One region of the Endozoicomonas sp. SCSIO W0465 genome, then DNA from elsewhere that is predicted to be linked to it. Evidence: predicted binding sites of a transcription regulator. Region 1 holds the regulator's gene; each other region holds the start of a gene.
The links. Region 1 encodes LexA, which represses DNA repair genes until DNA is damaged. Its sites were predicted from a motif close to TACTGTNTANNTANACAGTA; they were not measured.
Positions count from the first base shown of each region.

Region 1 (3,279 bases):
AGCTGTATCAGCCAAGCTGTATATCAATCTTGGTACCGGCATCTACACGGTCAAACAGATCGATAATATCTTCCCCATGCATACGGATGCACCCCCGTGACCCTGGCTCTCCCATCACGGCAGTATCCGGTGAGCCATGGATATATATGAAGCGACGCATGGTATCAACATTACCAAGCCGGTTATATCCGGGCTCTAGGCCACTGAGCCATAAAATTCTGGTTAATATCCAGTCTCTTCTTTCGGGATACAACGTCCGGAGTTCAGGTGAATAAATTTCACCAGTAAAGCGACGTCCGATAAACACAGAGTTAACCGGTAGGTCTGCCCCAATTTTAGCCCGAATAACATGAAGCCCGAGAGGCGTCTGCCAGCTTCCCTCCTGCTGCCCGGTTCCCTTGCTTGCTGTAGAAATAGAATAAACACGGCATTTGCCGCCCCTCTTATGAAGCACCATCTGCTGACTGGCAATATGAACAGTAAGATGCATCGGTAAATCAAGCTCGCTAATCTTTAAATGATCCATCAGATGTGTGCTCTGAGGCCTGCAGCCATAAAAGGAACCATCTTCCTCATGATATCTTCCAGTTCACTCTCAACCCCATAATCGCTTTCCGCGATAGCTCTTAGGGCATCTGCCCCGGAAAGAGTAAAAACAGCAGAACCCAAGATAAAATAAACTCTCCAGAACAGATCATTCATTGGCAAATCAGGACAGGCCTTTACCAGCAACTGAAGATAAGCCTGGAATACTTCCCCATAGACTTGCCGCAGGTATTTTTTCAAATGCCCCTGCCCCTGAGTGTAAGCTAACCCGATCAACCTCATACAAACCGGGAGATCCTCAGGACTACGAGGTTGCACTGCCATAATCTGATCCACCAGCAAATGAAGTATTTGTTCCAGATCAATAGCATCATTATTATCCTGATATGTGACAAGTGCACTGGAAAGATTACTGACAAAAGGATCAAGAAAACGGGAAAAGACAGCCTGGATAAGGGATTTTTTGGAACCGAAGTGATAATTAACAGCAGCCAAGTTAACACCCGCCTGACTGGTAATTGACCGCAGCGAGGTCTCTGCAAATCCATGCTCAGCAAATAACTTCTCTGCAGCGTCCAGAATCCTGTCTACCGTCGCTGACTGTGACATGCCGGTAAAACCTCCATTGTAAACATTTGTTTAAAACTAACGTTTGTCAACTGAAACATCAAGTTGGTATTTGAGATATGTAGTTGCAGCCAGCTGAATACTGTATATAATCACATATACTGTATAAAAACACAGATCTAATCATGTATAAATTGACCAAGCGCCAGACTGAGATTCTTGAACTGATCAAGTCTCATATCGAAGAAACCGGCTTCCCGCCTACACGTGCAGAAATCGCACAGACATTCGGTTTCCGATCACCTAATGCTGCAGAAGAACATCTCAGAGCTCTTGCACGCAAGGGAGCCATTGAAATCACCCCCGGAACCTCAAGAGGTATTCGCATACCTGGCACAGAATATTCCGGTCTGCCTATTGTAGGACAGGTTTCTGCAGGAAGTCCCATTCTTGCTCAGGAACATATTGAAGACCACCTGTCCATCAACCCCGATTTCTTTTCACCCAAAGCGGACTTCATGCTTCGGGTAAAAGGAATGAGCATGAAGAATATCGGCATCCTTGACGGCGATCTGCTGGCAGTTCATAAAACCTCAACAGTATCAAATGGTCAGATTGTCGTAGCCAGAATTGAAGACGAAGTGACCGTTAAACGTTTTGAACAAGTTAAGAACACGGTTTATCTTCACCCTGAAAACGAAGAATTCCAGACAATCGAAGTAGACCTCAGCGTTGATAACTTCGCTATCGAAGGACTGAGTGTGGGGGTTATCAGGAACTAAAACCTTACCTGACGATCTCTGATGTAGAGGACCTGACATGCAAGCATTAACACCATCATCCAGTCAGAACGATGATACCACCTTCACTGACGGTGAACCTGCCAGCTTTATTGATGAGCTGATTCTTTCAGGCCCGCCCTGGCAGTCAGGACGTTTCCTGAGGTCTGTACTGAATGAGCTGGCTAACGATCAGGATCAACGCTGGCTTACTCTGATACTGTCCAGTGAACAGGCAAAAAACACAATAAACTGGCTGAAGTCATCCGGAATCAGCAGACACCGCCTCCAGGTTCTCAATCCTTCCGCACAGGCAGACCCGCTAAAGCTGACTCGAAAAGCTTTGGCCTCCGGCACCAGTCACACCGTCGTCAGCTGGATCAAGCAGATGGATAATATCACACTGTCTGAACTGGAAACCGCCGCCCGTTCAGGTCGCTGTCAGGGATTGGCAATCAGGAGCAGAGGATAACCTGAGGGGCAAAATGACAGTTAATGAAGAACCCGGTTTTCAGGGATGTACTCACCAGCGTCAGCTTCTGTTTTACGCCCCACTTCAGCTATGCAGGCATCCAACATAGCCTTGGCAACTTCCACCTGATCTCCCTGGAGAAAGTCGAGCAACTCCCGGGAGAATGACATAGTAACCAGAGGCTCAGCGTTCTCCTCATCACTGCGACGCAATACGATTGGGTGAAAGTCTCATATTGATGAGTACTAACGTTCAAGATCACCCTTCCCTGATGAAAATGGAATCACATTATCACTGACCATATTTACCTTAGCCCGGTACGTTACCGACAGCAGCATCCAGCCACAGTCGAACCAACCACTTTGAATTAGTGACCTGAGTGTCAGAATGCCTTGCCCCCCGGGACACCGCCAACGCATTCCCGAACACTTCATTCGCTGTGTAACCAGCGTTTTACAGGACGCCTCAATGACCCCTGAGCCTATGGGCAGGTTGCGCGACAGGTGTTCTGCATAATTCATCCGTAACCGGTTTTTTCTGAAGTACTTTAACTCTGTCTTTAATTTCGATCGGCGGGGATGCTTGCTATGCTGGTAAGCCAGTGCCTTGATTATTTTTTCAACCCCACCCGGCTCCTCCTTCAGGATATGTCGGTAGGTGCTGAATTTCTCTTTGGACTTCGCGCTATTTTCACCGTAAGCCAGGTCAAATGCCTTCTTCAGGTGTTCTGCCGCATGGTAATAATCAACAATTTCTTCTCCCTCCGGTAGCTCTTTGGTGAAGTATGTCCAATTGTCCCGGGCTCCATCTGCCACTTTGACCAGAGTCAGATTTGGCTTTTGCTGAAGCACCTTATCCAGAAGGTTTGAAAGGGATTTTTTCAATGTCGCTTTCTTGCTTTCAGGCATTCGTCCC
Region 1 covers NZ_CP092417.1:3,335,437-3,338,715, reverse strand. Annotated here, with positions in the region: gene MJO57_RS14850 (L,D-transpeptidase) at 8-526, opposite strand; gene MJO57_RS14845 (TetR/AcrR family transcriptional regulator) at 526-1,155, opposite strand; gene lexA (transcriptional repressor LexA) at 1,299-1,895, shown strand; gene MJO57_RS14835 (CDP-glycerol--UDP-pyrophosphoryl-N-acetylglucosaminyl-N-acetylmannosamine glycerophosphotransferase) at 1,933-2,364, shown strand; gene MJO57_RS14830 (hypothetical protein) at 2,385-2,576, opposite strand; gene MJO57_RS14825 (hypothetical protein) at 2,610-3,279, opposite strand, start outside.

Region 2 (3,279 bases), 1.7 Mb from region 1:
GTAGTACGCGCGCCTTCAGCGTTTTCAATAACTTTGGATTTTTCACCGTCCAGGATCGCCACACAGGAATTGGTGGTACCCAGATCAATACCGATAATTTTGCCTTTACTCATTTTGAGTCTCTCCATTGCCCATGGTCAGGGCGGAAAACTTTGAAATCTTTGTTCGCTTCCCAATGGTTTCAACCAGACATTGAGTCTGGTGAAACAGCACTTAGGTGGTGATTACCACGATCTTGGTTTGCTATATGGGAGCGGCATTTTCATTTTCAAGGGGCGCCTCCAAGATTCTCGTACCTTAGGCCCCTTTGGAAACCACAACCATGGCAGGGCGGATAACACGACCGTGCAGTGTGTAGCCCTTCTGGAAGACATTCATCACGGTGTTGGGTTCCATATCCGGGTTGGGCACCATGGAAATAGCCTGATGGAAATTCGGGTCGAATGGTTGGCCTTCAGGGTTAACCTGTTCAACATTGAATTTTGCCAGGGCATCCAGCAACTGTTTGTGGGTCAGTCGCATGCCTTCAAGCATGGTCTCGTGCTGACCTTCACCCTGTTCTGCGCTTTCAATGCCTTTTTCCAGACTCTCAACCACAGGAATCAGTTCGTTGACGAACTTCTCCAGGGCAAACTTATGGGCCTTCTCGACGTCCTGCTCAGCTCGGCGCTTGGTGTTCATGGCTTCGGCATGGGCGCGCAAGGTCTGGTCTTTGGCTTGTGCAAGTTGCGCTTCCAGCTCTTCAATACGTCTGGCGTTATCATCGTTGTCCTGTTTTTCGGGTTGCTCTTCTGTAACAGCCGCTTCTTCCAGAATGGGGTCAACGGCGGCTGCTTCAGCATCTGCCGAGATTTCAGCCTCATTGGCTTCAGGTTTCTCGACCTGATCTTCTCCTTTGGTGTTTTCTGCAGTCATTCCAACGTTTCTCCGGATGTTAATCCAGCCTGAAATGCTGGCTGGAATGTGTCTTCATGGGATGGGCCGGGGCGCTAATAGGCAGCCTTGAGGCTAAAGTAAATATCAACTGATTGCCTAATATGGGGGTCATGGCAGCTTATTCAAGGGGAAATTCTCTTTACCAATTCGGGTTTTAAGTTTACTGTATAAATAAACAGTAACTCGATAATCAGTTGGGATCGTGAGAACTGCCATGCTGAACCAAATCTCCATCAGCAATTATGCCATCGTTGACCACCTGAACCTGGACATTAATCCCGGGATGACAGCCATCACCGGGGAAACCGGTGCCGGTAAATCCATCATGCTGGATGCCCTTGGACTGGCCCTGGGCGGCCGTGCTGACAGTGACTGTGTGCGTGATGGCGCTGATCGAGCCGACATACGCGCCTGCTTTGACCTTCAGCGCATACCCGCTGCCAGAGATTGGCTACTGGAGCGGGATTACGAGGGTAGCAGTAGTAGTCGAACTGAAACACTGGCTTCGGAATGTATTCTGCGTCGCGTGATTACCCGTGAAGGTCGTTCCCGAGGCTACATCAATGGCATTCCGGTAACACTGTCCGAGTTGAAGGGGCTAGGGGAGCTGTTAATCGATATTCACAGCCAGCATGCCCACCAATCATTACTGAAAAAGAGCAATCACTCAGCGCTGCTGGATGAATTCGCCGGCTCGCTAGGACTTTCCCGGGAGGTTGCGGGTATTGCTGCGAAATATCGCCAGACCCGTGAACAGCTGCTCACATTATTGTCGGATCAGCAGGACAGGGAAGAACGGGTTCAGCTGCTGAGTTATCAGTTGAATGAGTTGGAACAGTTAGGCCTTCAACCGGGTGAAGTTGGGGAGTTGGAGCAGGAGCATCGTCAGCAGTCTCAGGCCGGTGCAACTTTATCAGCCTGTCATCAGGTGACTCAAGTTTGTACCAGTGATGACGGTGATAACCTGCTTCAGCAGCTCACTTTCTGCCTGCATCGCCTTGGTGAACTACAGATTGAACACGCTGCAATTAATAATTCTCTGGAGATGTTGTCATCCGCTCAGATTCAGGTAGAGGAAGCGGTTGGTGAGCTGAATCATTTTATCGATCACTTTGATGCCGATCCACAAAGAGCCCGCGACATTGAAGATCGGCTCAGTGCCATTTTTGATCTGGCCAGGAAACACCGTGTCCAGCCAGAATCGTTGTTGGAGAAACAACAACAGATCAGTGAAGAGTTGGAAAAAGCTCAGTGTCATGACGGGCAAGTAGCCGACCTTGAGCTTTCTCTGGAGCATCTGCAAGAAAAACACAATCAGTTAGCAGATAAGCTGTCTGCCAAGCGCAAAACAGCTGCTCGAAAACTGGAAAAACAGGTGTCTGAACGTATCGCGTTGTTGGGCATGCCCAAAGGTAAGTTCTGTGTCGAGCTGACAAACATTCCTGATCGTATGATTGCTTCCCAGGGCTATGAATCCATCGAATTTCTGGTGACCACCAACCCGGGGCAGTCTCCACGCCCTCTGGGCAAAGTGGCTTCTGGTGGAGAACTTTCCCGTATTAGCCTGGCAATTCAGGTGATTATTGCGCAAACCGCGTCAACACCAACGCTGGTGTTTGATGAGGTCGATGTAGGCATTGGTGGTGGCACAGCAGAGATTGTGGGCAGTATGCTGAGAGAAGTGGGTAATAGCGGACAGGTGTTGTGTGTTACCCATCAGCCTCAAGTGGCGTCCCAGGCTCATCAGCACCTTCATGTCAGTAAGAAAGTCAGCCGTAAAACATCCAGTACTCGTATTCTCAAACTGGATGGCGAGCATCGCGTTCACGAAATTGCCCGAATGCTGGGTGGTATTGAGCTGACAGCACCAACATTAAGTCATGCTCAAGAGATGCTGTTTCAAGCTCAGTTGCAAGCCTTATAAATACTCCCGGTAAAGATTCTATAGAGAATTAAAACAACCTGATACACGTCGAAGCACCAAGGTTAATGATATTTTTTATCATCTTTGCGCTCTTCTGAATCTGCTTTCGATTCTGCATCTGCTTTTGCTTCAGCACCGAGCTGAACCTCGATATCAACTTCGAACTCACCTTCCACAGGCTCAAGGGCTACAATTGGAAAGGTTGAATTTCTAAGTGTTTCTTGTTCAAACCACTGGCACCAATAGCTGTAAGATCCATCATCCAAGAGGTATTCCTGCGTAACACTAAGTACCGGGCCTCCCGCTCTTAAGCGGACAAGTTGACCGATTTTAGCTCTCTTTACCATATGCTTGAACCCTTTGTTTTGTAATCTTTAAAATAGATATTTTTAAATAAATATCAGATTCGACCATTTTAT
Region 2 covers NZ_CP092417.1:1,642,107-1,645,385, forward strand. Annotated here, with positions in the region: gene dnaK (molecular chaperone DnaK) at 1-113, opposite strand, end outside; gene grpE (nucleotide exchange factor GrpE) at 298-915, opposite strand; gene recN (DNA repair protein RecN) at 1,151-2,860, shown strand; gene MJO57_RS06985 (DUF2158 domain-containing protein) at 2,923-3,207, opposite strand.
Region 2: the regulator LexA is predicted to act here: its motif matches at 1,098-1,117, upstream of recN (DNA repair protein RecN).

Region 3 (3,279 bases), 600 kb from region 1:
ATGGTGCGGCGCCCAATGCACTCTTTTCGGTTTCTGCCGACCGGGCGCGAGCCATGGATTTGCAACCGTCGAGCATTACGGCCTATTTTGTCGGCCTGAAATCCCGGGTGGCTGCCTTTCGGTATCAGCGGGAGGTGAATGACTATCGACAGGAAGCGTTAACCGCTATTTTGCCGGGAGTTGCCCTCGGGGAACTCTGGCAGCTGGTGGGTTCGGCTGAAAAGGCATTACTGGCCGTTTCAGTGATGGTGGTGATTGCTGGCCTGGTTGGCATGCTGACCACCATTCTGACGTCCCTGAATGAGCGGCGCAGAGAGATGGCTATTCTCCGTTCGGTGGGAGCCCGGCCCGGGCATATTTTTACCTTGATGATCACCGAATCCCTGATTTACGCCATCACTGGCACGCTATTGGGTTTTTTGCTGATGTATGGCATGTTGTTCGCTATTCAACCGGTGTTGCAAATACAGCTGGGTTTGCACATTACCATTGCACTACCGGGGGGCTTTGAGTTGGCTCTGGCGCTCGCCATCATCGTTTCTGCGACCCTGCTTGGTGCACTGCCAGCCTGGCGGGCCTATAAAAATTCATTGGCGGATGGTCTGACGGTCAGGCTGTAGGAGAGCGAATAATGACAACGAGACGACAACGCTTTTGCTGGATGGCGAGGGTGCTTATGGTGCCTTTTATGCTGATAGTTATGTCGATGGTTATGTCAATGGTTATGCCAACGAATGTTGCCATGGCGGCGGTTGAGAGTACTGAAACGCCGCCAATTAAAGAGATTAATTGGGATGACCTGATGCCTCCGGTGGATGAGGAAATCGTCCGCAAGTATGAAGCAGGGGAAATCAGCCAGCTGGAGGCCATTGATTATATTGTTGAGCTGGGCAAAATTCCGGTAGAGAGCATGGATCAGCAGCGCGTTAAAATTCCCGGTTATCTGGTGCCACTGAATATTGGCAAGGATCAGTCAGCAACAGAGCTGTTGCTGGTTCCTACCCTGGGAGCCTGTATTCATGTCCCGCCACCGCCGCCCAATCAGACCATTTTTGTCCGCTATGACCAGGGGATAACCGTGACAGAAGCTGGCTATACACCCTATTGGCTGGAAGGGGTGATCAGGGTTGAGAACCATACGTCCGAGTATACTGACGTGGTCTACGCCATAACGGTGGAAAGTATTAAGGCGTTTGAGTAAATAAACACTTTTTTACTTTGCCCCGGGCCTTCGGGGCAAAGCATTTTCTCACGGTAAACCGAGTGCAGCTAATGAAATGGTTCATTGGCTGATTATTTGTGAAGAATTCCCCTGATCGTGTTATAACGTCCTATCCTGATTGGCTTCTCTGTTAACCTTATGGCGAGTGACCATGGAACCTACATTGCATTCTGCTACGTCTCCCATTGTCTTTGAGATTGCTGAACTCCTGATTTCCAGAGGCTGGACCCTGTCTACGGCGGAATCCTGTACCGGTGGTGGTATTGGTCATGCATTGACCGCGTTGCCAGGTAGCTCAGACTGGTTTGAAGGTGGTGTCATCTGCTATGCCAATGGCGTTAAGGCTCATCTTCTTCATGTGCCGGAAGTATTGCTCAATAAGTACGGTGCCGTCAGTGAACAGGTAGCTATCGCCATGGCACAGGGGGTTCGGAAGTTGTTGAAAACCAATATCTCCGTGGCAGTGACCGGCGTTGCGGGACCGGGTGGTGCGACACCGGCAAAACCGGTCGGAACGGTATGGATCGCCTGGAGTACCGGACAGGAAACCGCTGCCAGACACTTTCATCTTGAGGGTGATCGTGATCAGATCAGGGAGCAGACAGTGGTTCAGGCGTTACAGGGCATTCTGACCCTGTTAACCTGAAAAGATCATTCCTGTAAAGCAATAAATATACTGGACAAATATCCAGTATCTGTTTAAATATACAGTATTAATTATTTGGCTGTTCCTGATGAAGTCAGAATCAAACTGAGGGCGTAAAAAATGGATGATAACAGAAAAAAAGCGTTGGCAGCAGCACTTGGCCAGATTGACCGACAGTTTGGTAAAGGTGCCATCATGCGGATGGGCGATCAGAAGCAGGAGGCAATTCCTGCAATTTCTACCGGCTCTCTGCAGCTGGATATTGCGCTGGGTATTGGCGGTCTGCCGAAGGGGCGTGTTATTGAAATCTTCGGGCCTGAATCTTCCGGTAAAACCACGCTGACCTTGAGCGTTATTGCCCAGGCGCAGAAGCAGGGTGCTACCTGTGCCTTCGTTGATGCGGAACATGCCCTGGATCCTCAGTACGCCGGTAAGCTGGGTGTGAATGTGGATGACCTGTATGTCTCTCAGCCGGATACCGGTGAGCAGGCGCTGGAAATTACTGACATGCTGGTTCGTTCCGGTGCCGTGGATGTCATCGTTGTTGACTCTGTAGCTGCCCTGGTACCCAAGGCGGAAATTGAAGGTGAGATGGGGGATTCTCACGTTGGCTTGCAGGCCCGCCTGATGTCTCAGGCTCTGCGTAAGCTGACGGGATCCATCAAACAGACCAACTGCATGGTGATCTTTATCAACCAGATCCGGATGAAGATCGGTGTGATGTTCGGCAACCCGGAAACCACTACCGGTGGTAACGCACTGAAATTCTATTCGTCTGTACGTCTTGATATCCGTCGTACTGGTGCCGTGAAGCAGGGTGATGAGGTTATTGGTAACGAAACCCGGGTTAAGGTTGTGAAGAATAAGGTGTCGCCTCCTTTCCGTCAGGCTGAATTCCAGATTCTTTATGGCCAGGGTATCTACCATATGGGTGAAGTGATTGATCTGGGTGTGAAGCAGAAACTGGTTGATAAATCCGGTGCCTGGTATGCCTACAAAGGGGCAAAGATTGGCCAGGGTAAAGCCAATGCTGCTCAATATCTCTCTGATAACCCGGAAGTGGCAGCTGAAATCGAGGCGCAGATCCGTGATGAGTTGATGAGCACACCAGAGAAAGAAGCAGCCAAAAAGGCGGAAGCAGAAGCCAGGAGAGATGCCGGTAAAAAAGATGATGCTGATGCGGCAAGTGTGCAACAGGACGAGCTGCTGGCTGAGTAATTGAATGCCTTCTGAAGCCACTCAAACGGTAAAAGATGTCCGTCGGGCTGCCATGGATCTACTGGCTCGACGGGAGCATGGTTTTACCGAGCTGGCCCGAAAACTTTCCAGCCGTTTTCCTCCGGAACTGGTGACTGAAGCGCTGACCCGGCTGCGAGAAGAGCGGCTGCAAAGTGACGATCGCTTTGTTGAA
Region 3 covers NZ_CP092417.1:2,733,176-2,736,454, forward strand. Annotated here, with positions in the region: gene MJO57_RS11910 (FtsX-like permease family protein) at 1-620, shown strand, start outside; gene MJO57_RS11915 (DUF3299 domain-containing protein) at 662-1,201, shown strand; gene MJO57_RS11920 (CinA family protein) at 1,374-1,868, shown strand; gene recA (recombinase RecA) at 1,989-3,086, shown strand; gene MJO57_RS33245 (regulatory protein RecX) at 3,139-3,279, shown strand, end outside.
Region 3: the regulator LexA is predicted to act here: its motif matches at 1,916-1,935, upstream of recA (recombinase RecA).